3 regions of the Martinezella jaguaris genome follow, and region 2 is predicted to be linked to each of the others. Evidence: predicted binding sites of a transcription regulator. Region 2 holds the regulator's gene; each other region holds the start of a gene.

Region 1 (7,413 bases), 1.2 Mb from region 2:
AGCAGCGCGCCGATCCAGACGATGGCCGGGCCGATTCGCGAGAGAAGCTTGAGGTCGGGGCCGACGCCGAACGGGATGACGGCGACGACGGTGAGAAAGAAGAGAATGCCAATGAGAGCGCCGCCGCCGGCGCGGACTGAAAGTTTCAGGTCGCGGAGGAAGAGGGCGGTCATGATGTGGCACCAATCTCCTTCTCCCCTCGGGGAGAAGGTGGCCCGAAGGGTCGGATGAGGGGGCTTCTTTCAGCGAAAGAATTGACCTTTCGCTCACGCTCAAGGTGCTCGTCGCTCCGCTCCTCACCCCCCTCATCTGCCCTTCGGGCATCTTCTCCCCGAGGGGAGAAGAAGTGGATCGTCATTCCGATCATCCCCAAACCCCCGCACTCATGCCGGCAAATCCAGTCATCCGCATTTCCTGCACGTTCTCCAAGCCTAGAGGTTGATGCGTCGCCGCCAACACGATCCCGCCATTTTTCTGATGGGCCGTGATCAGATCCACAAACAGCCGTTCCGCCCCCGCATCCAATGCTGCTGTCGGTTCATCGAGGATCCAGATCGGGCGATAGGCAACCAGGAGTTTTGCGAAAGCGATTCGCCGCTGCTGGCCGGCGGAGAGATAGCCGAAGGGCAGATGGGTGATGCCGGCGAGGCCGACGGCTTCGGCGGTTTCATCGACATCCAAGCCGAGGCCGCCTGCCATGTCGCCGAGAAAGGTTTTCCAGAAGGCCAGATTTTCGACTACGGTCAGTTCGGATTTCATCGCGTTGCGATGGCCGAGATAGTGGCTGGCTTCGCCTGCCGGGTGGTCCGATTCGCCTTTGGAATCGGTGAATACGACACGGCCTTTTTCTTGCCTGAGAAGGCCCGCGACAACACGTAAAAGTGTTGATTTTCCGGAACCGTTGCGGCCGGTCAGAACGAGGGCGTCGCCGCCCGCCAAGTTAAAGGAAACATTCGAGAAAATCAGGTCTTCGCCCCGCCTCGCCGCCAGATTTTCAGCGTATAGATGCATTCGCTCAGGCTTTCCCCGTTTTCGGCCCGTTTTCGTCGTCGCAGGCTCAAAAAAATTGTCCAAATTTGCGCCCTGTCACTCTGGCAAGTCTTTACGAAATTATCTATAAGACCCGCAACCACGCCAGCGGTCGGCGTGAATTTCATCCTTGCGCCGAACATAAGGTTTTCTGCCTTACGTGCGGACAGCGGAAATGGCCGTACCCGCATCCTGATGTGCATAAAGTGCATAGGCGTTCGCACGACTGTGTTGGCTATCAGAAACGGGGTCTCTCGTGTCTAAATCTCTTGACAGTTTCAATTGTCGTTCCACGCTGACCGTGAACGGGAAAGACTATGTCTATTTCAGCCTGCCCAAGGCTGAGGCCAATGGTCTGGCCGGTGTTTCCAAGCTTCCCTATTCGATGAAGGTGCTGCTTGAGAACCTGCTGCGCTTCGAAGACGGGCAGTCGGTCACCAAGGAACATATCGTTGCGGTCGCCGAATGGCTGACCAACAAGGGTACCGTCGAGAACGAAATCGCCTATCGCCCGGCGCGCGTGCTGATGCAGGACTTCACCGGCGTTCCGGCTGTGGTTGACCTCGCCGCCATGCGTGACGCGATGGTGTCGCTCGGCGGCGATCCGGAAAAGATCAATCCGCTCGTTCCCGTCGATCTTGTCATCGACCACTCGGTCATCGTCGATGAATTCGGCACGCCGCAGGCCTTCGCCCGCAACGTCGAGCTCGAATATCAGCGTAACGGCGAGCGCTACCGTTTCCTGAAGTGGGGCCAGCAGGCGTTCAAGAACTTCCGCGTCGTTCCCCCCGGCACCGGCATCTGTCACCAGGTGAACCTCGAATATCTCGGCCAGACCGTCTGGACGAAGGAAGAAGACGGCGAAACCATCGCTTATCCGGATACCTGCGTCGGCACCGATTCGCACACGACCATGATCAACGGCCTCGGCGTTCTCGGTTGGGGCGTCGGCGGTATCGAAGCTGAAGCTGCGATGCTCGGCCAGCCGGTCTCCATGCTGCTGCCAGAAGTCATCGGCTTCAAGCTCACCGGCAAGCTCAAGGAAGGCGTCACGGCGACCGACCTGGTGCTGACCGTCGTACAGATGCTGCGCAAGAAGGGCGTCGTTTCCAAGTTCGTCGAATTCTTCGGCCCCGGCCTCGACAATATGCCGCTCGCCGACCGCGCCACCATCGGCAATATGGGTCCGGAATATGGCGCGACCTGCGGCTTCTTCCCGGTCGACAAGGAAACACTGAACTATCTCAACATGTCCGGCCGTGCGAAGGATCGTATCGCGCTGGTCGAAGCCTATTCGAAGGCTCAGGGCATGTGGCGCGAAGGCGATGGTTCCGATCTCGTCTTCACCGACACGCTCGAACTCGACCTCGGCGACGTCGTACCGTCCATGGCCGGCCCGAAGCGTCCGGAAGGCCGTATCTCGCTGGAAAACATCGCTTCCGGTTTCGCCACTTCGATGGACACCGAATACAAGAAGCCGGGCCAGCTTTCGAACCACTATGCCGTCGAAGGCACGGATTTCGATCTCGGCCATGGTGACGTGGCGATCGCCGCCATCACATCGTGCACCAACACCTCGAACCCGTCGGTGCTGATCGCAGCCGGCCTGCTCGCCCGCAACGCCGTCGCCAAGGGCCTGAAGACCAAGCCGTGGGTCAAGACGTCGCTGGCGCCCGGATCGCAGGTTGTCGGCGAGTACCTCGCCAAGTCCGGCCTGCAGGCCGATCTCGATAAGCTCGGCTTCAACCTGGTCGGCTTCGGCTGCACCACTTGCATCGGCAATTCTGGCCCGCTGCCGGCGCCGATCTCGAAGACGATCAACGACAAGGGCCTGATTGTTTCCGGCGTTCTCTCCGGCAACCGCAACTTCGAAGGCCGCATCTCGCCGGACGTCCAGGCGAACTATCTGGCGTCTCCGCCGCTCGTCGTCGCCTATGCGCTCGCCGGCACGGTGCAGATGGACCTGACCAAGGAGCCGATCGGCGAAGATCAGAATGGCAAGCCGGTCTTCCTCAAGGACATCTGGCCGAGTGCACAGCAAGTGCAGGAATTCATCCTGAAATACGTCACCCGCGAGCTCTACGAGACCAAGTACGCCGACGTCTTCAAGGGCGACGCCAATTGGCAAGCCGTGCAGGTTCCTCCGGGCCAGACCTATGCCTGGGACGACGACTCGACCTATGTGCAGAACCCGCCTTATTTCGTCGGCATGGGCAAGACCGGCGCTGGCGTTTCCGACATCAAGGGCGCCCGCGTCCTCGGTCTGTTCGGCGACAAGATCACCACCGACCACATTTCTCCGGCCGGTTCGATCAAGGCTGCTTCACCGGCCGGTTCCTACCTTATCGGCCATGGCGTCGGCGTTGCCGACTTCAACCAGTACGGCACGCGCCGCGGCAATCATGAAGTCATGATGCGCGGCACCTTCGCCAATATCCGCATCCGCAATCACATGCTCGGCCCGAACGGCAAGGAAGGTGGCTACACCATCCACTATCCGTCCAAGGAAGAGATGTCGATCTATGATGCGGCCATGCAGTACAAGGCCGAAGGCGTTCCGCTCGTCATCTTCGCCGGCGTCGAATACGGCAACGGCTCGTCGCGCGACTGGGCTGCCAAGGGCACCAACCTGCTCGGCGTGCGCGCCGTCGTTGCCCAGTCCTTCGAGCGCATCCACCGCTCGAACCTGGTCGGCATGGGCGTCATCCCCTTCGTCTTCGAGGACGGCACGACCTGGGCCAGCCTCGGCCTCAAGGGCGACGAGACAGTGACGATCGAGGGCCTGGAAAACATCAAGCCGCGCGAGCGCAAAATCGCCAAGGTTACCTATGGCGACGGCACGGTGAAGGACATTCCGATCATCTGCCGTATCGACACGCTGGATGAAGTTGCCTACGTTAACAATGGCGGCATCCTGCAGACGGTTCTGCGCGATCTCGCGGCCTAATTGGTGCCAAAACCGCTGATACACGCCGCCGGAGCATACTCTCCGGCGGCGTCTTGTTTTTCACGCCGATGTGTACGACGCTATCGTCTCCGGGCCTTCGTCTCACCCCTTCGTGACTTTGCGTCATCGTGCTTAGCGATTATCTCTTGTTTTAGATTTATCAGGCTTGATGAGGGCCTTACGGATACCCTGAGAAGCGCAGAGCGGTTTCGGGGGCCGCGCCAGTACATGGCTTTCAAGGTCTGAGAAAGAGGTATAAGGGCATGCGCCTACGGTTTTTGGTTTCACTTCTAGCAGGCATCGCGCTGGCAAGTTCGCTGCATGCGCAGGAGCTTGCCAAGATCAAGGGTGTCGTCGAGCTTTTCACGTCTCAGGGCTGTGCTTCTTGTCCGCCGGCTGATGCTGCATTTGAGAAGCTGATCCGCCAGGGCGATGTCGTCGCGCTCGCTTATCACGTCGACTATTGGAACTATCTCGGCTGGAACGACACGATGGGGTCCAAGGAGAATACAGCTCGGCAATATGCCTATGCCCGTACGCTCGGCCGCAGCGGGGTCTATACGCCGCAGGCGATCATCAACGGCCGCGACCATCTGAACGGCGCTAATCTCGACGCCATCAATTTGAAGATCGACGACTTCCAGCGCCAAGGCAAAGGCCTGACGGTTCCCGTCAATGCCGCCATGAAAGGTGACGAGCTGGAGATCAAGATCGGCGCCGGCCAGGGCCGGGCCAACGTGGTCGTCGCCTATTTCGATAAGGAACAGCAGGTTTCTCCGAAGGCCGGCGAGAACAACGGCCAGCAGATCACCTATCTGCACGCGGTTTCGGACATTGAAACCGTTGGCATGTGGGATGGCAAGGGAATGAATATTGTGCTGCCTGCCAATGTCATGGACAAGGCTGGCCGGCGCGGCCTGGCGGTTCTGCTGCAGTCCTCGACGCCGTCGGGCGACCCGGCGGCGATCATCGGTGCGACCGTACTGACGATCGGCACGGATGGCTGATCGAGCATTATTTCGGCTAGCGCCGAAAAGACCTCTATTTTGGCTACCGCCAAAAAGAGGGGGGTGCCCGGCAAGGGCGCATTCGGGGCTGGGGTTCGGTCGATACGCCCCGGCCGGGCTGTTTGGCGCGGCGGCGCCAAACAGCTGTCTATAGTTCCGGAAAATGGGGCGTCGTTTTGACTGAAATACGGCGCTGCAAAGACGCTTTCCCCCGAGCGCAAGAAATTGTGAGTGGCCCCCGGTCTTGCAATTTGGCGTGGCTGAGGCAAACTGTCACTTTCTTGTCATGACACAACCCCTGGGGGATTGATGACTGATCAGCCGGAATTGCGACACGGCGAAAGCCGTTCCGTCGACACCACTTCTTCCGTCGTCGTTGATCTCAGAGAATACAAGCAGAGCAAGGACCCGCTGCCGGTAACCTTCCATCGCAGGGAGTTGGACGCGATCCTGTGGATCTACGGCCGCATGGTCGGCGAGGGCGAGTGGCGGGATTACGCCATCGACCACTTGAGGGAAAAGGCGGTTTTCTCGGTCTTCAAACGGTCCGGTGAACTGCCGCTCTTCCGCATCGAGAAAAATCCCAAGCTCGCTGCCAAGCAGGGCTCGTTTTCCGTGATCAATACCAACGGCATGATCCTGAAGCGCGGCCACGACCTGAACCAGGTGCTGAAGGTCTTCGATAAGCAGCTGAAGCTGGTGGAGAAGTGATCTCCTCCTGCCGCGTTATTCGCTGAACAACGTCCCCGGATAGACCGATGGATCGGGGTCGGTCTGCGCGCCCTCGCCGAGTGATTTCTGCATCAGCATCGTGTCCAGCCAGCGGCCGTGCTTGTAGCCGGTGCCTTTCAGCAGGCCCGTTTCTGTAAAACCTGTAGCGCGGTGGAGGGCGACGGAGGCCGGGTGGGCGCCGCCGATAACGGCGATCATCTGGCGGAAGCCGAGGGTCTGGCAGGTTTCCACCAGAGTTGCCAGCAGCGCTTTGCCGATGCCCCGGCCGCGAGCCGCGGGCGCAAGATAGATCGAATCCTCCACCATCCAGCGATAGGCCGGCCGCGTGCGGAAGGCCGAGGCATAGGCATAGCCCAGGAAGGCTCCGTCTTCGTCTTCAGCGGCGATATAGGGATAGCCTTTGTCGCGGATCGCCTGGAAGCGGCCTGTCATCTCCTCCTCGTTCGGCGGGATGATTTCATAGCTTGCCGTGCCGTTCAGGACGGAGTCGCGATAGATCGAGGTGATGAAGGGAAGGTCGCTCGGGATGGCGTTGCGAAGGCGGAAGGACATCTGCTTTTTATTGCCTGATCTGCGATTTCAAGAAGCAGATATAAAGCCGTGTGCGAGGGAGCAAGGCAAACAGAAAAGGCGGCCAAAGCCGCCTTTTCGAACGATCAATCATGTCGCTGCAGTTATTTGCGGTCGCCCATGAACTGCAGCAGGAACATGAACAGGTTGATGAAGTCCAGGTAGAGCGTCAGTGCGCCCATGATCGCCTTGCGGCCAGCAACGGCTACGTCGTCGGCTTCATAGTACATTTCCTTGATCCGCTGCGTATCCCAGGCGGTGAGACCTGCGAAGATCACAACGCCAAGAACGTTGATGGCGAAGTGCACCGCAGAAGACTGCAGGAAGATGTTGACGAGCATGGCGATAATCAGGCCGAAGAGACCCATCATCATGAACGAGCCCATAGCCGAGAGGCTACGCTTCGTCGTGTAGCCGTAAAGCGACAGCGCGCCGAAAGACGCAGCGGTCACGAAGAAGGCCTGCACGATGCTCTGGCCGGTGTAGATGATGAAAATCGACGACAGCGACAGGCCAACCAGCGCGGCGTATACCCAGAAGGTTGTCGTCGCGGCGGCCACACTCATGCGATTGATCCTGAAACTCAGGAAGAACACCATCGCCAGCGGCGCGAAAATAACGACCCACTTCAGCGGGCTCACGTAGATAGCTTGGCCGAAAGCCGTAAGCTGTCCGTCAGCGAATGCGAGCGAGAAGGCGCCGTAAGCAGCAAGACCTGTGATCGCCAGACCCAGCGCCATCAGGTTGTAGACCTTGAGCATGTAGGCTCGAAGGCCCTCATCGATCATCGCGCCGGTCTGCGCGCCTGCTTGCGGCGTCCGGTTTTGATAGTTGCGAAAGTCAGCCATGTTTTCCTCTTTTAAGCTCCGATGTGAGTACGGTGTCGGGCGCTTTGGTCCCGGGCGCCGCTGCGGAGCTCCAGCATGCCTGCAGAGAATATGAGGCTTTCAAGCCGGGTGCACAAGGGCTAAGCGGCGGCGGCAGGGTTAAATCGGTGTAATATCGGGTAATTTCCGGACGCTCGGTTAACGCTCGATGCATCCTGGGGGCGCACAGGCCTTGTCGAAAATCACGCCGGCTTTCACGGGCTCAGAGTTCACGCAGGACAGGCGCTGCCTTCTGGCCGAG
Region 2 (7,413 bases):
CGCGCACACCGCGCTCATGGAAGAGGCGGTACAGCAAACGCTCGGTGCCGACCTGCGGGTCGGTCAGTTCGTCAGCGTCGATCGTCTCGACCAAGGTGCGCGCTTCCGCCCAGGCGTCGTCCTCGACGTGCTCCCGCAGGCTGGTGTCGCCGTCGCCACCGTGGAGGTCCGGCTGGCGCATGCGCTCCGGGGCTTCCGGCAGGAACTGCGCGACGAGGCCGCCCGCCCGCCAACGATGGCGCGGCTTGCCGGCCTCGTCGCGGTCGAACAATTCGGCGGCACCCAGACGAACACGCGTCGGGATCTGCTCCGACTGGCGGAAATAGGTGCCGGCGATCTCCTCAAGCGAAGCGCCGTCCAGCGCCACTATCCCCTGATAGGGCTGGCTGAAGCGACCCTGATCGATGGTGAAGGCGAGGACGCCCTTGCCGAGAAGCTGTTCCGGCTCGGTCTTGCCGGCGGCCACGGCCTCGGCCAGCGCCTCGTCATCGAAGCGGGCATAGGCGCGGACGTTCTCCGGCGTCGAGAAATCGGCGACCAGGAGATCGACCGGCCCGTCGCTCTTCGTCTGCACCGTGAACTTGCCCTCGAACTTCAACGAGGTGCCGAGCAATACAGTCAGCGCCACGGCCTCGGCCAGCAGCCGGGCAACGGGGGCAGGATAATTATGCCGGGCGAGAATTGCGTCCAGTAGCGGCCCGAGCTGTACGGCACGGCCGCGGACATCAAGACCCTCTACCTGGAAGGGAACGACATGATCGTCGCCGGCAAAATCGAATTGACCCAGCGAGGCTGCACTTTCCGCCATTGCTCTACTCCTACTGCGCCCGCGACGTCTACGCGGTTCTATGTCCTCAGATCGCGCCCAGGCACCAAGCAAGAATCGATTTTTGCGCATGAAGGCGGTTTTCCGCCTCATCGAAAACAACGGATTGCGGACCGTCGATCACCTCGTCCGTCACTTCCTCCCCGCGATGAGCGGGCAGGCAATGCATGAACAACGCGTCCTTGCCGGCCTGTGCCATCAAAGCCGCGTTGACCTGATAGGGCTGGAAGACGTTGTGACCGCGGGCCCGGTGCTCCTGATTCATGGAAACCCAGGTATCGGTTACCACGCAATCGGCGCCGGCGACCGCACGGTCGGCATCATGCGAGAGCATGATTTCGGCGCCCTCGTTGCGGGCCCAGTTCAGATAGTGATCCTTCGGCTCGGAACCAAGGGGTACGGCCATGTTCATGCGATAGCCGAAACGAGCAGCCCCTTCGACCAGCGAATGAAGCACGTTGTTGCCGTCGCCGCTCCAGGCGATGGTCTTGCCCTTGATCGGGCCGCGATGCTCCTCGAAGGTCATGATATCGGCCATGATCTGGCAGGGATGCGTATCGTCGGTCAGCGCGTTGATAACCGGCACGGTCGCGTGTTCAGCGAGTTCCAGCATACGCGAATGGTCGGTCGTGCGGATCATGATCGCATCGACGTAGCGCGACAGCACCTTGGCCGTATCGCCGATCGTCTCAGCACGGCCGAGCTGCATTTCCGTGCCCGACAGGAACAGCGTCTCGCCACCGAGCTGGCGCATACCGACGTCAAAGGAGACGCGTGTGCGGGTGGACGGCTTCTCGAAGATCATCGCCAGCATCTTGCCGGCCAGAGGCTTGTCGACGGCGCCCGCCTTCAGCGCCTGCTTTCGCACGATGGCATCGTCGATGATGCTGCGCAGATCGGTCGCCGCGACGGCGGAGAGATCGAGAAAGTGTTTCGGTGAAGCCATGTCCTACCTGTACTCCCAAAAAAGATAACGCCCGCTGTTGGGGCAAAAACGCCCCGATCAGCAGGCGTTGAACTCAAGCCGACTTCTTGACGCGGGCGGCGCGCAGCGATTCTGCAGCACGTTCGATACGAGCAATGCCTTCGCGCGCTTCCTCGGCCGTCACCACCAGCGGCGGCAGCAGGCGGATGACGTTGTCGCCGGCCGGCACGCCCAGCAGATGCTCGGCGCGGATCGCCTGCAACAGCTCTGCCTGCGGAATGGCAGCCTTAATGCCGAGCAACAGCCCCTCGCCGCGGATATCCTCGATGATATCCGGAAAACGATCCTTGAGCGAGGCGAGGCCCTGGCGGAAGACCAATGCGACGTCGCGCACATGCTGCAGGAAGCCATCGGCCAGCACGACATCCAGCACGGCATTGCCGACGGCCATGGCGAGCGGGTTGCCGCCATAGGTCGAGCCATGCGTGCCGGCTTTCATGCCTGATGCGGCCTCAGCAGTCGCAAGGCAGGCGCCGAGCGGAAAGCCGCCGCCGATACCCTTGGCAACGGCCATGATATCAGGGGTAATGCCCGCCCATTCGTGGGCGAAAAGCTTGCCGGTGCGGCCGACGCCGGTCTGAACTTCGTCGAGGACCAGAAGCAGACCATGCTCGTCGCAGATCTGACGCAGCCCGCGCAAGAACTCATTCGTCGCCGGGCGGATACCACCCTCGCCCTGAACAGGTTCGATCAGAATGGCGGCCGTCTCATTGGTAACGGCGGCACGCACCGCGTCGAGATCGCCGAAGGGTACCTGGTCGAATCCAGGCGCCTTCGGGCCGAAACCTTCGAGATATTTCTCCTGACCGCCGGCGGCGATCGTCGCGATCGTGCGGCCGTGGAAAGCGCCTTCGAAGGTGATGATATGGTATCTCTCGGGATGACCCTTGGCGAACTGGTAGCGCCGTGCCGTCTTGATGGCGCATTCCAGCGCCTCGGCGCCCGAATTGGTGAAGAACACCTTGTCGGCGAAGGTGGCTTCCGTCAGGCGCTTCGACAGCTTCTCCTGGCCCGGCACCTCATAGAGGTTGGACAGGTGCCAGACCTTGTCGGCCTGCGACTTCAGCTCTGCAACCAGATGGGGATGCGCATGGCCGAGCGCATTCACCGCGACGCCGGCGGCGAAATCGAGATAGCGTTCGCCGGTTTCTGTGATCAGCCATACGCCTTCGCCTCGCTCGAACCGCAGCGGAGCACGCACATAGGTGTCATAAAGCGGCGCGGTTTCAGCCATGGCCCATATCTCCTCGATCACAACCTTTAGGGCCAATCGTTTCCTTCGAGTGAAACGGGCCCAGAAAAATCAAAATGCCGCCTTGCGGCGGCCTGAGGCACTATTGATGTTTTGCACCGCGATGTCAACAAAACTGGCGATTTAGCAGGTGCGGCAGAGCGCCTCTGGAGGGACGGCTCGTCTTTGACAACTTATATTGCATAAATGCCACTCACCTATAGCAAGTTGGGGAAAACCTCGAAATCGATTCTCCAAGATTCCCGCGACTCTTGTCACGGAGTCAGCCTCACACTAGGTTAAAAACCAATTACTAGACTGCATGCGGCGGAACTAGTCACCACAATTTTAAAGCGTTTCACGCCTCGACCCAATGCGAGGCAATGGTGAGGGATTCTGCCATCAGAAACGCGACAGCGGAGACAGGGCATGAATTGGACAGACGAACGCGTCGAGAAGCTGAAGAAGCTGTGGTCCGAAGGTTTGAGCGCCAGCCAGATCGCGGCACAGCTCGGTGGTGTCAGTCGTAATGCCGTCATCGGCAAAGTGCATCGCTTGAGCCTGCCGGGCCGGGCCAAGGCCGGCGGAGCGGCAACGACGGCTCGAGCGCCAAAACGCAATACCTCGGCACCACGCGCGCCGAATTACGCCTCGCGCGTTGCAACCCGCACGGTTACCCGCCAGCAGGGTGCGACAATGCTCAAGGAAGAGGTCGAGATCGATACCGTCCACGAGATCGAATATCGTCCGGCCGCCAATGTGGTGGTTCCGATCTCGCGCCGTCTCGGCCTGACGGAACTCACCGAACGCACCTGCAAGTGGCCAGTCGGCGACCCGCTGAAGGACGATTTTCACTTCTGCGGCAACGACAGCCCGGACTCTTCGCCCTACTGCACCTACCATCAGCGCCTGGCTTATCAGCCGGTCCATGATCGGCGCCGAGCGGCACACTGAACCACATCAGCCAAATGAAAGAAACGGGCCGAAAGGCCCGTTTTCTGTTTCCGCCGCTCTGCAAAAAACCAGTCGGATGATCCGATCAGGCCTCCATGGAATAACCCGCGCCGCGAACGGTGCGAATGACGTCCTGCATATTGGAGAAATTCAGGGCCTTGCGCAGGCGACCGACATGCACATCGACAGTGCGTTCGTCGACATAGATATCGTGTCCCCATACACCGTCGAGCAACTGCGAACGCGAGAATACGCGGCCCGGCGAGGACATCAGGAATTCCAGCAGGCGGAATTCCGTCGGCCCCAACCGCACTTCGCGGCTCTTGCGGTGAACGCGATGGGTCTCGCGGTCCAGCTCGATATCGCCACAGCGCAACACCGTGGAGAGAACCTCCGGGCGGGCTCTGCGCAGCATCGCCTTGACGCGAGCCATCAGCTCCGGCGTCGAGAACGGCTTGACGACATAGTCGTCCGCGCCGGTGGAAAGGCCGCGCACGCGCTCGCTTTCCTCGCCGCGGGCCGTGAGCATGATGATCGGCAGGCGCTCCGTCTCCGGCCGCATGCGCAGCCGGCGGCAGAGTTCGATGCCGGACACGCCGGGGAGCATCCAGTCGAGGATCAGAAGATCGGGGATGCGCTCCTGGAGGCGCAGCTCGGCTTCATCGCCTCTCAGGATAGTGTCGACCTCGAAGCCTTCGGCCTCGAGGTTATAGCGCAGCAGAACGCTTAGCGCTTCCTCGTCTTCTACAACAGCTACTCTCGGAACCATGCGCCTCTGGTCTCCCTCTCTTGGCTTCTACGTTATTCCGTCACTGCACCGACGGTATTGGCAGTATCGTCTTTCGGGCGCTCGCCTTCGGGCTGAGCACCGGTCGCCATGTAATAGATCGTCTCGGCGATGTTGGTGGCATGGTCGCCGATGCGCTCGATGTTCTTGGCGCAGAAGAGAAGATGCGTGCAGGTGGTGATGTTGCGCGGATCTTCCATCATGTAGGTCAGCATCTCGCGGAAGAGCGAGGTGTACATGGCGTCGATTTCCTCGTCGCGTTCGCGGATCGATACGGCCTTGTCAGGCGAACGGGTCGTATAGACATCGAGTACTTCCTTGAGCTGGACGAGCGCCAGTTCGGAGAGATGTTCGATGCCGCGGGCGAGACGACGCGGAACGCCGGTGCCCTGCACGGCGATGACGCGCTTGGCGGTGTTCTTGCCGAGATCGCCGACGCGCTCCAGGTCGGAGGCGATGCGGATGGAACCCATGATTTCACGCAGGTCGGCAGCCATCGGCTGGCGGCGAGCGATGGTGACGATCGCCTTGTCGCCGACCTCACGCTCGGCGTGGTCCAGAATGACGTCATCGGAGATGACCTTCTGCGCAAGGCTGGCATCGCCGTTTACCAGTGCGCGGACGCTGTCGCTGACCATCTGCTCCGCCAGGCCGCCCATTTCGGAAATGCGGCGTGTCAGGAATTTTAGGTCTTCGTCATAGGCAGAGAGAATGTGTGTAGAGACCATTTTGCTATCCTCAAGGTGAACGATGTGAAGGGAACCGCGCGGGGAGCATCATCAGCCAAAGCGGCCCATGATGTAATCCTGCGTGCGGAAATCATCGGGATTGGTGAACATCTTATCGGTGTCGTTCTCCTCGACCAGATGGCCGAGGTGAAACATCGCGGTGCGTTGTGAAACGCGGGCTGCTTGCTGCATGGAATGCGTCACGATGACGATCGTGAAGTTTTCCCGCAGCTCATGTATGAGTTCCTCGACTTTGGCGGTGGCGATCGGATCGAGTGCCGAGCACGGCTCATCCATGAGGATGACCTCCGGACTGACGGCGACGGCGCGGGCAATGCAGAGACGCTGCTGCTGGCCGCCGGACAGGCTGGTGCCGGCATCATACAGCCGATCCTTCACTTCTCCCCAAAGGCCAGCCTTCTGCAGGCTGGTTTCGACGATGTGATCCAGATCGGCTTTGGAACGGTGAAGCCCGTGGATACGGGGCCCATAGGCTACATTCTCGTAGATCGACTTCGGGAACGGATTTGGCTTTTGGAACACCATGCCGACACGGGCGCGCAGCTCTACAACATCGATGGCGCTGTCATAGACATCCTGATCATCGAGCGTGATCTTGCCGGTGATGCGGCAGGTGTCGATCGTATCGTTCATGCGATTGAGGCAACGCAGGAAGGTGGATTTGCCGCAGCCGGAAGGACCGATCAGCGCCGTGACCGTATTGACGCGGATGTTCAGGTTCACGTCGAACAGGGCGCGCTTGTCGCCATAATAGACCGAGACGTCCTGGCCGATCATCTTATAGGGGATCGTCATCATCTTCTTAGCCAGTACTTTTTCGCTCACGGCTTCCGTCATCATGTTCATTCCATCGCCTCCTGTCACCAGCGCCGCTCAAAACGACGGCGCAGCAGGATAGCCCCGATATTCATCGCAACGAGGAAGAAGAGCAGGACGATAATGGCCCCGGAGGTTCTTTCGACAAAGGCGCGCTCGGCTTCGCTCGCCCACATGTAGATCTGCACCGGCAGCGCCGTCGAGGGATCGAGCGGCCCTGCCGGATAATTGGCGACGAAGGCGACCATGCCGATCAAGAGCAACGGCGCGGTTTCGCCAAGCGCATGCGCCAGCCCGAGGATCGTGCCCGTCAGAATGCCGGGCATGGCGAGCGGCAGGACATGGTGGAACACCACCTGCATGCGCGAAGCACCAAGGCCGAGGGCCGCGCTGCGGATCGACGGCGGCACGGCCCTCAGCGCCGAGCGCGTGGCGATAATGATCATCGGCAGCGTCATCAGGCTGAGCACCAGCCCGCCGACCAGCGAGGCAGAACGGGGCAGGCCCATGAAATTAATGAAGACCGAAAGGCCGAGCAGGCCGTAGACGATCGACGGCACCGCCGCGAGATTGTTGATATTGACCTCGATCAGATCGGTCAGCCGGTTCTTCGGCGCGAATTCCTCCAGGTAGATCGAGGCGGCAACGCCAACCGGCAATGCCAAGACCAGCACGGTGAGCATCAGATAGAGGGAACCGATCAGCGCGACACCGAGGCCCGCAGCCTCCGGGCGGCTCGAATTGCCGGACAAGAACAGGCCGGTGTTGAATGCCTTGTACAACGCACCGCCGGCGGCGAGTTGCCTCATCCATGCGAGCTGCTGGTCGGAGACCTTGCGGTCCTTTTCGGCCGCCGTCAGGTCGATCTGTCCCTTGTTGGCGGAGTCGATATTGGCGCTGGCGAGGAAAGTGACCTCTACCGTCTTCCCGATGATCGAGGGATCGGCCAGGACCTTGTCGCGCAATGCAATCCGTGCGCCGTCCGATACCATTTCCGTCGCTTCGCGGACGAGCACCCGGTTGGAAGGATCGATGCCCAGAGCCTTCACCAGAGCGTCACGGATG
Region 3 (7,413 bases), on a different replicon from region 2:
ACGGCCGCGTAAGGGCGAATGTTCGGCCATACGTCTCGCGTGACCAGATAGGCAAAGCCCTCTCCCCTTATTCGAGAAAGCTCGACGAATGGCTCGGCGAAGATTTGGACCACCGGTGCTTTGAGCGAGCGATAGGCCCGGGTGAACTCGACGACGGTGATGATGAGGATGAGGCTTGCCGTCGTCGATCCGAATGCAGCGATGAGCACGAATGCGATGATGAGGCTCGGTATGGAGTTCAAAGCGTCCATGCATCGGGCAAGGATTGCGCCTGGAACTGCCGGCATGGCGCTCGACAGCACCGCGCAGATCAAACCGCAGCCCAACGACAGCAATGTCGCCGCGACGCAAATGAACATCGTTACGCTGCCGGCACGAAGAATTTCGGACAGCATATCGCGGCCTAGATAGTCGGTTCCCAGAAGGTGCACCTGGGACGGGCTTTCAAACAGGTCGCCTCCGGAAAAGCTATCTGCCGGGGTCCCGACGAAAAATGGAGCGATGATGAAGAACAGGATGAAGCCGATGAATATCAGAGCGCGCATTGCTGTGGCCCACTCTCGCTTTTGAAAATAGGTGCGGATAAATAGTGCCCGGATGTGGAGGGCTGCTGACCGTCTCCGATCGGCTGCACCACCTGACCATCGCGCAGTTCGAGAACGTCGCTTGCAAGGCGAGCGACAATCTCTGGCTGGTGCGAAACGAGCAGCATGCCAATGTTCCCCCTTTCTCGGTGCCGGCCGAGAATATCTGCAACGATCCGCGCATTCTCCGGATCCAGAGAGGCCGTGACTTCATCGAGCAGCAGCAGTGACGGACCGCTGGCAAGCGCCAGCGCTATGCCCAATCGCTGACATTCCCCGCCCGACAGTTCCGCGCTTGTTTTGTGGCGATAGTCCTCCGGTAGGAGGACCTTGCCGAGAATGTCCGCGACGGCATCGGCTGAGTGATTACGCCCAGCCTGACGCAACCGCCTGCGAATGAGATAGTCGGCGCTCAGAGACGGGTTCAGGTGCAGCTTCACCGACTGCGGCACATATTCGAGTTGGCGCCTTTGCTCCACCGTCCGACGGGAATAGTGCAGCGGCAACCGCTCGCCATCGACCTCGATCGTCCCCTTTGCATCGCCGTGCTGCCCAAGCAAGCTGCGCAGGATCGTCGTCTTTCCGGCGCCGGAGGGGCCAACGATGCCCAGGCAGCTTCCCGGCCGCACCTGAAAACCGACATTGCGGAGCAGCGGCCGGCCGTTCTGCGCGTTGACGCAGAGGCCTGCGACCCGCAATCGCGGCTGGTCGACCGGCTTCGGCGCGAGTTGCAATGTGGGACGCGTTGCCGTGGCAGGCTGCTCAGTTGGACTGACCGGCTCCGGCTTTCTGTCCGAGACCACAAACCCGCTCAGATCAATTGTTTGATCCGAGCACTCGGCGAAGAATGGCAATTCGTGCGAAATGACAAGCGCTGCAGCACCGATCTCCTCAATGCGAGCCTTTATGTCCTGCATAACGCCAGCTTTGAGGTCGGGCTGCAATGCGGTCGTTGGCTCGTCGAGAATAATCAGTCGAGGCGTGGCGCAGAACACCAACGAGATCAAGACGCGCTGCAATTGCCCGCCGCTATATTGATGCGGATAGCGACCCTCCTGAAATCCTGGAACCTCCAGCCGATCGAAGGCAGCCTGGAGAAGCCTCAGGCGCTCGTTTCGCTCTTGGGCGGTATCGCCCGCGAACTCAGCGATCTGACTGACGACATTGCGCGACGCCACGAGCGCCGTCGCGGAGGATTGCGGAACGTAGAGAATCTCGCGTCCCCAAAGGGACTGCCGCTGGCGCTGTTGCATCTGCAGCAATGGCTGGGTACCCAGAAGGACCTCCCCGCCCAGAATGCGAACGTTGGGTCTCATCCATCCCATGAGGGCGAGACAGAGGCTAGTCTTGCCGACGCCTGAGGGCCCTATCATTGTCGATAGCGTGCCGGGTTTCAAAGCCAGTGAGAGCTTTTCGATACGCCGGGCGCCTGTCGTCGAGTTGGAAATGACCGCTGAAAGGTCTTTGACCTCGAAAGCGTTGGCCGTCACATCTGCCGCACTTTTTTGCTCTGAGCTGGTCGGTTTCATAGGGCACCTCTTTTGCTGAAACGGCCGGCGATCAGGTCGGAAAGGGAATAAATGCCCACATAGATCGCAGTTATGAACACGGCGCAGAACTGCAGGACCGGGACATCGCGCCAAACGACCGATGACACTGCCAGCTCGCCGATCCCGGAAATCCCGAAGACGACCTCGATCACCAGCACGCCGGTTAGCAGGTAGGCGCAGTAGATGAGCAGAAGGTTGAGGATCGAAGGAAGAATAGACGGAACCGCATAATTGAGCGCAATCCAGCTACGGCTAAAGCCGCGCAGGCGAGCAAACTCGAAATAATCCTTCTTTTCTTCCATCAGCAGCAGCGACAGCAGCATGCGAGCGACATAGGCAATCATGCCGATCCCGAGACACGCGCTGGGCAGGAGGAGCACGCGGATGTGCTCGGTCAGCGACTGATCTGGTGCCAGTCGCGAAACGGCCGGCAGCAGATGGAGCTGGACGGCAAAAACATAGATGAAAATATAGGCGATGAGAAACTCCGGTGCGCAGAGCACAATTTGCATGAAGAGCTGGAAACAGCGCCGGACCTGCGGTGGCGCGAGGAACGAAGCCACGCCAGCGGCAAAAGCGAGCGGAAACCAGCAAAGTGCGGCGGCGGCAAGCATGAGCGTGTTGGCAAGACGCGGCTGAACGACCTCCCAGACCGGTATGCGACTGGTAAATGATTGACCGAATTCTCCCTGCAGGAAGTGAAACAGCCAAATGGTGAAGCGCTCCAGCAACGGGCGATCCAGCCCGAGGCTATGGCGCAGTTGGGCGCCCAGTTCCGGCGTATAGTCCTGACCGAGCAATTCCGTCACGAAGTCGCCCGGAATGAGAGCCGTTCCGAAGAATATCAGCGCGGCCGCGCCCAGGAGAATGGCCAACCTGATTGCCAGTTCAAGAGCAATCGATTGGAGGTTCGCCAGGGGCGACCTCCGCTCGTCTTGCTCAAGGGTGAGAGAGTGATCGGACATCGCAGATCAGGCGCCCGGATCCAGCCAAAGGTCGGCCATGGCCGGACCGGTCAGCGAGCCAAGGGGCGAGGGCGAAACGCCCTTCACCTTGCTGGTGATGGCGTCGAGCTGGTCGAAGAACAAGGGGATGCCCGCACCGCCATCGTTATGGATCGTCTCCTGGATTGCCCAGTACAGTTCTCGACGGCGGTTGACATCGGTGGTGGCGACCGCCTCGTCCATCATCGCGTCCACCTTCGGTCGGCTCCAGTGCGTTTCGTTCCATTTCGCACCAGAGCGGTAAGCGACGCGCAGCATAAGGTCGGGTGTGAAACGCGTACCCCATCCGCCCACCATCAGCGGCTGCTTCAGCCAGACATTGTCCCAATAGCCGGTGACCGGATCGCGTTTCGGATCGAGCGAAATACCCGCCTTGCGCGCGCCGTCGGCGTAAATCTGCGCCAGATCAACCGCAACGCCGGGCGTGACCGCGTCGGAGGCATGCAGAACCTGTGTCGGGAAATTCACACCTGCCTTCTGAAGAATGGACTTGGCCCGATCCGGATCATAGGCGCGGACCGGCAACTCGCTGTGGTAGAAGGGACTGAAGGGTGGAATTGGGTGGTCATTGCCAATCTGCGCAAACCCGGCGCAGAGGCGGTCGCGCATCTGCTCGCGATCGAAGAGGTACTTCATAGCTTCGCGTACTTCCGGCCGATCGAAGGGAGGAGTGTCGGTCAGCATGGCCACGACGTTGTGCACGCCGCTGGGGGAATTGACGACCTGGAAACCGGATGTCGCCGCAATGCGCTTCGCGAGCGTAAAGTTGACCGTCTGCACGGCATCGACATCACCGGCGAGAAGAGCAGAAACACGTGCGACAGGATCCTGATTGCCCTGGAATGCCACCTCGTCGAGGTAAGGCTTGCCGTTCTGCCAGTAGTTTTGATAGCGGCGATAAACGTTGACGCTGGTAGGGTTCAGCCCATTCGCCACGAAGGGGCCGGTGCCCACCGGCTTGTCGAAGGTCGAGAAACCTTCCGGGAAGATATAGAACCGATCCTGCGCCAACAATAGGGGAAAGTCAGCGTCGGGGCGCGAGAGTGTGAAGCGGAGGGTATGCGTGTCTTCCTCGACGATGTCGGTGATGTGTTCGAGAAGAACGCGCAACGGCGACTGCAAAACGGGGTCGCGAAGCCGGTTCAGACTGAAGATGACGTCCTTTGCGGTCAGGCCCTTGCCGTTGTGGAACTCCACGCCACGGCGCAGCTTGAACAGCCAGCCATCGACCTTGTTGTTGACCGGCTCCCAACTCTCGGCAAGCATTGGGACGGGATTGAGACGGCTGTCGACACCTACCAGCCTTTCTCCGACTGCCGCATAGGCAAAGTAGACGCTGAAGGAGGCGACCTTGGTGGGATCGAGCAGAGAAGAAGATGCAGTCTCCTGCAACATGACTCTGAGGCGACCACCCTTGCTGGGAGTGGAGTTTGCGTGTGCCAGACCGGGACGCGTTATCGCCGCAAGGGCGGAAGCGCCGAGAGAGACGTTGAACATGCGTCGGGAAATGGGACGATTAAGCATTGCCGAATCCGTTGTTCGAGGAGACTTTGCATTCGCGACCAACCGACGTAATCTCTGCCGGCGATTGAGAACTCGTATATACGAGTGTCAGTGACAACTGCATGACAGAAGGATAATTTTATGAGCTCATCCCCCTCCGGGTCCTCAGCACAACCCCGTTGGAAAACGATTGTGGAGACGTTGCATCGCGAAATTCTGGACGGAGAGTTTGACGCGGAAGGGCGTTTGCCCGCAGACACAAAAGTAGCCGAGCGCTTTGGCGTTAGCCGCATGACCTCGCGCAAGGCGCTCGCGATGCTTCAGAATAAAGGACTTATCAGGATAGAACACGGCCGAGGAGCATTCATCGAAAACGATGTGCTCGAATATCGTATGGCCTCACGCGTTACATTTCCTCAGAATGTCCGGGCCAACAATCAATTGCCCAGCCGAAAGCTGATCTCCTTCGAAAGTAGGCCGGCTGACAGGTGGATATGTTCCTGCCTCGACCTTGTTCCTGGAACTATTGTACTGGCCGTTCAGCTAATCGCAGAAAGCAATGGCCGACCGGTTGCCTTTAGCACCAATTTCCTGGAAAAGCGCAGGTTCTCGGGTTTCGTAGAAGCTATGGGGCCGGAGGCAGATGTCGAATCCGCAATGGCGAAATTTGGATTTGTATCCTTGTGGCCCGGAACTGCCAAGGTAATCGCGCGGATGCCGACAGAAGAGGAAGCAAAGCTACTCGATCAATCCCTGTCGAGACCGATCGTCGAAAAGCAAGCCGTGCAAGTGGACGAGAAGGGTAGTCCCGTATGGTGCCATGTTACCTGCTACGCCGCTGATCGCATCCAGTTTGTTTTCGATGGTGCCGAAGTAGGTAGGTAATGCGGCAGCCTGGCAATTTACGAAGGCTTCGACCGTAATTTCGCGAACCGCTTTCACTTTGCAACCGCTTTGCCCGCCGTTGATCTGCACACCACAGTAGTTAATTGTCCAAACGCGGGCACGAGATGTTCTCTGCGAGCAGACGCCCTTCGTGCCTGACCTCATGCCAGATCTTCGGTACTGTTCCATTGCTTGGTCGAATCATCACCCCACCGGTCATAAGCTCTCACTCGTCATCATAGTGTCATACTGTAGAGAGTATTGAGTGTGCTCAAATCGTGGACATTCAGATGCGGAGAGTTCCAACATCGCTGGCTCCGATCGTGAGCATGAACTCAATTTTTCGGAGATCATCCTCTTGGAGGCTTCCTTTTTCATTCTGGAGCTGAGTGCGCAGGCGCGTTGGTTCGGGCGCGGCTACTGCTAACGGCTCCGTCGGATTCCGGCTGCACAATAGCATCAATCCTGCCTTGCCAAGATCTTGACCAATATGACCGTCGCCCGGGGACCATTGCAGAGTGTGCTGGCAACTCGGGGACCTTCGAGTAGCTGGAGCCATGCCCTTGAGAATCACGTCGGTCAAAGCGACCCCTGTCCTTGTGCCAATCAGCAAAAGCCACGGGGGCTTATGGCTCCGGAGGACCCATATCGACCGCACAATCGTGGAGATTGAGACCGATGTTGGGATTTCGGGTGTTGGGGAAACGCGCGGCTTATGGGCCGCTGATGTCATTAACAGCAAGTTCGCGCCTCAACTGATTGGGCTTCCTCCACTCGCCAGAGGTCTCATGCGTTCACGTTGTCTGAATGGAGTCCTTGATTACGGATTCCCAGAGTATCAGATGGAGCGTTTGGCCTATGCGGCGGTGGATTTGGCTGCATGGGACATTGCAGGAAAATGTGCCGATCTTCCCTTATATACGAGATGATTGGTGGTTTGCAACGCGACAAGGCCCCATTCGTTGCTTACGGCTACCCGGTAAACCCGGAGATTTGCGGCACAAAAGAGGTGCCAGGTCGTCTCGCGGAGTGGGCGGTCGAAGCGGTTGAGCTCACCGGAGCTACTTACTTCGAATTCAAGATCGGCCGTTGCAACGATCTTCAATGCGACATCGACACCGTTCACGCCGTGCGTGAGGCATTAGGGGAAAAGATCGAAATTGGGGTAGATGTCAACATGACGTACTCCTCCGAAGCCGCAACCTACTTTCTCGACAAAACTATGCCGGCATCCATATCGAACGTGGAGGAACCGGTTGCGAGTCTCTCGGAAATGGACCGCCTGCGAGCCGATTACGGAATCCCACTTTCGAGCCATTGCACAAACCTTGATGCAATAAAGCCCTATCCAAATATCGACGCCATTGTTCCAGATATTTCTCTGCTCGGCGGCATCGACTCCACGCTGGAGCTTCTTGCCGCGGCAAGAGCACTGGGAAAACGTTGCTGGCTGAGGTCAATGTGGGAGCTCGGCATCGCCTTCGCGGCAATGTGCCACGTTGGGATTTCCCGGCCGGAGTTGAGCAGGCCTGCTCAATCACTCGCCGGTTTTGCGGAAGACGATCTCATTAAGGGGCAGCCATGGCGCGTCCGGAACGGGGGGGTTCGCCCGCCCGATCGACCCGGGCTTGGTATTGAGTTGAATTATCTGGCCCTTGCCAAGTATAAAGTTGCCTAGCGGCAACTTTATATCCTGCATCACTTCCTGACAGTCCATGAGTATGTTCTGTAAAGTGGGGCGATTTCGTCTGCTAAGCTGATTACATCTTCTATAGCGGCAAGAACCCGTGCCCAACGACTTGGGCCAATCTGGTTTGGTATATCCTGAACACTTCGAAATACGTTGATGTAACGCAGTTTTTCCATATGCACAGTATGATCTGATGC

The links. Region 2 encodes PhoB, which activates phosphate uptake and scavenging genes when phosphate is short. Its sites were predicted from a motif close to TGTCATNNANCTGTCAT; they were not measured.
Region 1: a site for PhoB is predicted at 5,255-5,271, ahead of CCGE525_RS20065 (DUF2794 domain-containing protein). Genes of this name have one in related genera too.
Region 3: a site for PhoB is predicted at 4,753-4,769, ahead of phnF (phosphonate metabolism transcriptional regulator PhnF). Genes of this name have one in related genera too.

The regions. Positions count from the first base shown of each region.
Region 1 covers NZ_CP032694.1:4,112,733-4,120,145, reverse strand. The annotation lists gene ccmB (heme exporter protein CcmB) at 1-173, opposite strand, end outside; gene ccmA (heme ABC exporter ATP-binding protein CcmA) at 364-1,011, opposite strand; gene acnA (aconitate hydratase AcnA) at 1,286-3,976, shown strand; gene CCGE525_RS20070 (DUF1223 domain-containing protein) at 4,240-4,983, shown strand; gene CCGE525_RS20065 (DUF2794 domain-containing protein) at 5,293-5,694, shown strand; gene CCGE525_RS20060 (GNAT family N-acetyltransferase) at 5,710-6,267, opposite strand; gene CCGE525_RS20055 (Bax inhibitor-1/YccA family protein) at 6,390-7,133, opposite strand; gene CCGE525_RS20050 (ABC transporter permease) at 7,375-7,413, opposite strand, start outside.
Region 2 covers NZ_CP032694.1:742,346-749,758, reverse strand. The annotation lists gene CCGE525_RS03700 (Hsp33 family molecular chaperone) at 1-808, opposite strand, end outside; gene argF (ornithine carbamoyltransferase) at 855-1,772, opposite strand; gene CCGE525_RS03690 (aspartate aminotransferase family protein) at 1,846-3,045, opposite strand; gene CCGE525_RS03685 (GcrA family cell cycle regulator) at 3,472-3,996, shown strand; gene phoB (phosphate regulon transcriptional regulator PhoB) at 4,082-4,765, opposite strand; gene phoU (phosphate signaling complex protein PhoU) at 4,798-5,511, opposite strand; gene pstB (phosphate ABC transporter ATP-binding protein PstB) at 5,563-6,378, opposite strand; gene pstA (phosphate ABC transporter permease PstA) at 6,393-7,413, opposite strand, start outside.
Region 3 covers NZ_CP032697.1:57,447-64,859, forward strand. The annotation lists gene CCGE525_RS37095 (ABC transporter permease) at 1-545, opposite strand, end outside; gene CCGE525_RS37100 (ABC transporter ATP-binding protein) at 533-2,113, opposite strand; gene CCGE525_RS37105 (ABC transporter permease) at 2,110-3,009, opposite strand; gene CCGE525_RS37110 (ABC transporter substrate-binding protein) at 3,106-4,662, opposite strand; gene phnF (phosphonate metabolism transcriptional regulator PhnF) at 4,783-5,526, shown strand; gene CCGE525_RS40020 (enolase-like domain-containing protein) at 6,084-6,455, shown strand; gene CCGE525_RS37125 (mandelate racemase/muconate lactonizing enzyme family protein) at 6,407-7,204, shown strand; gene CCGE525_RS37130 (class I SAM-dependent methyltransferase) at 7,225-7,413, opposite strand, start outside.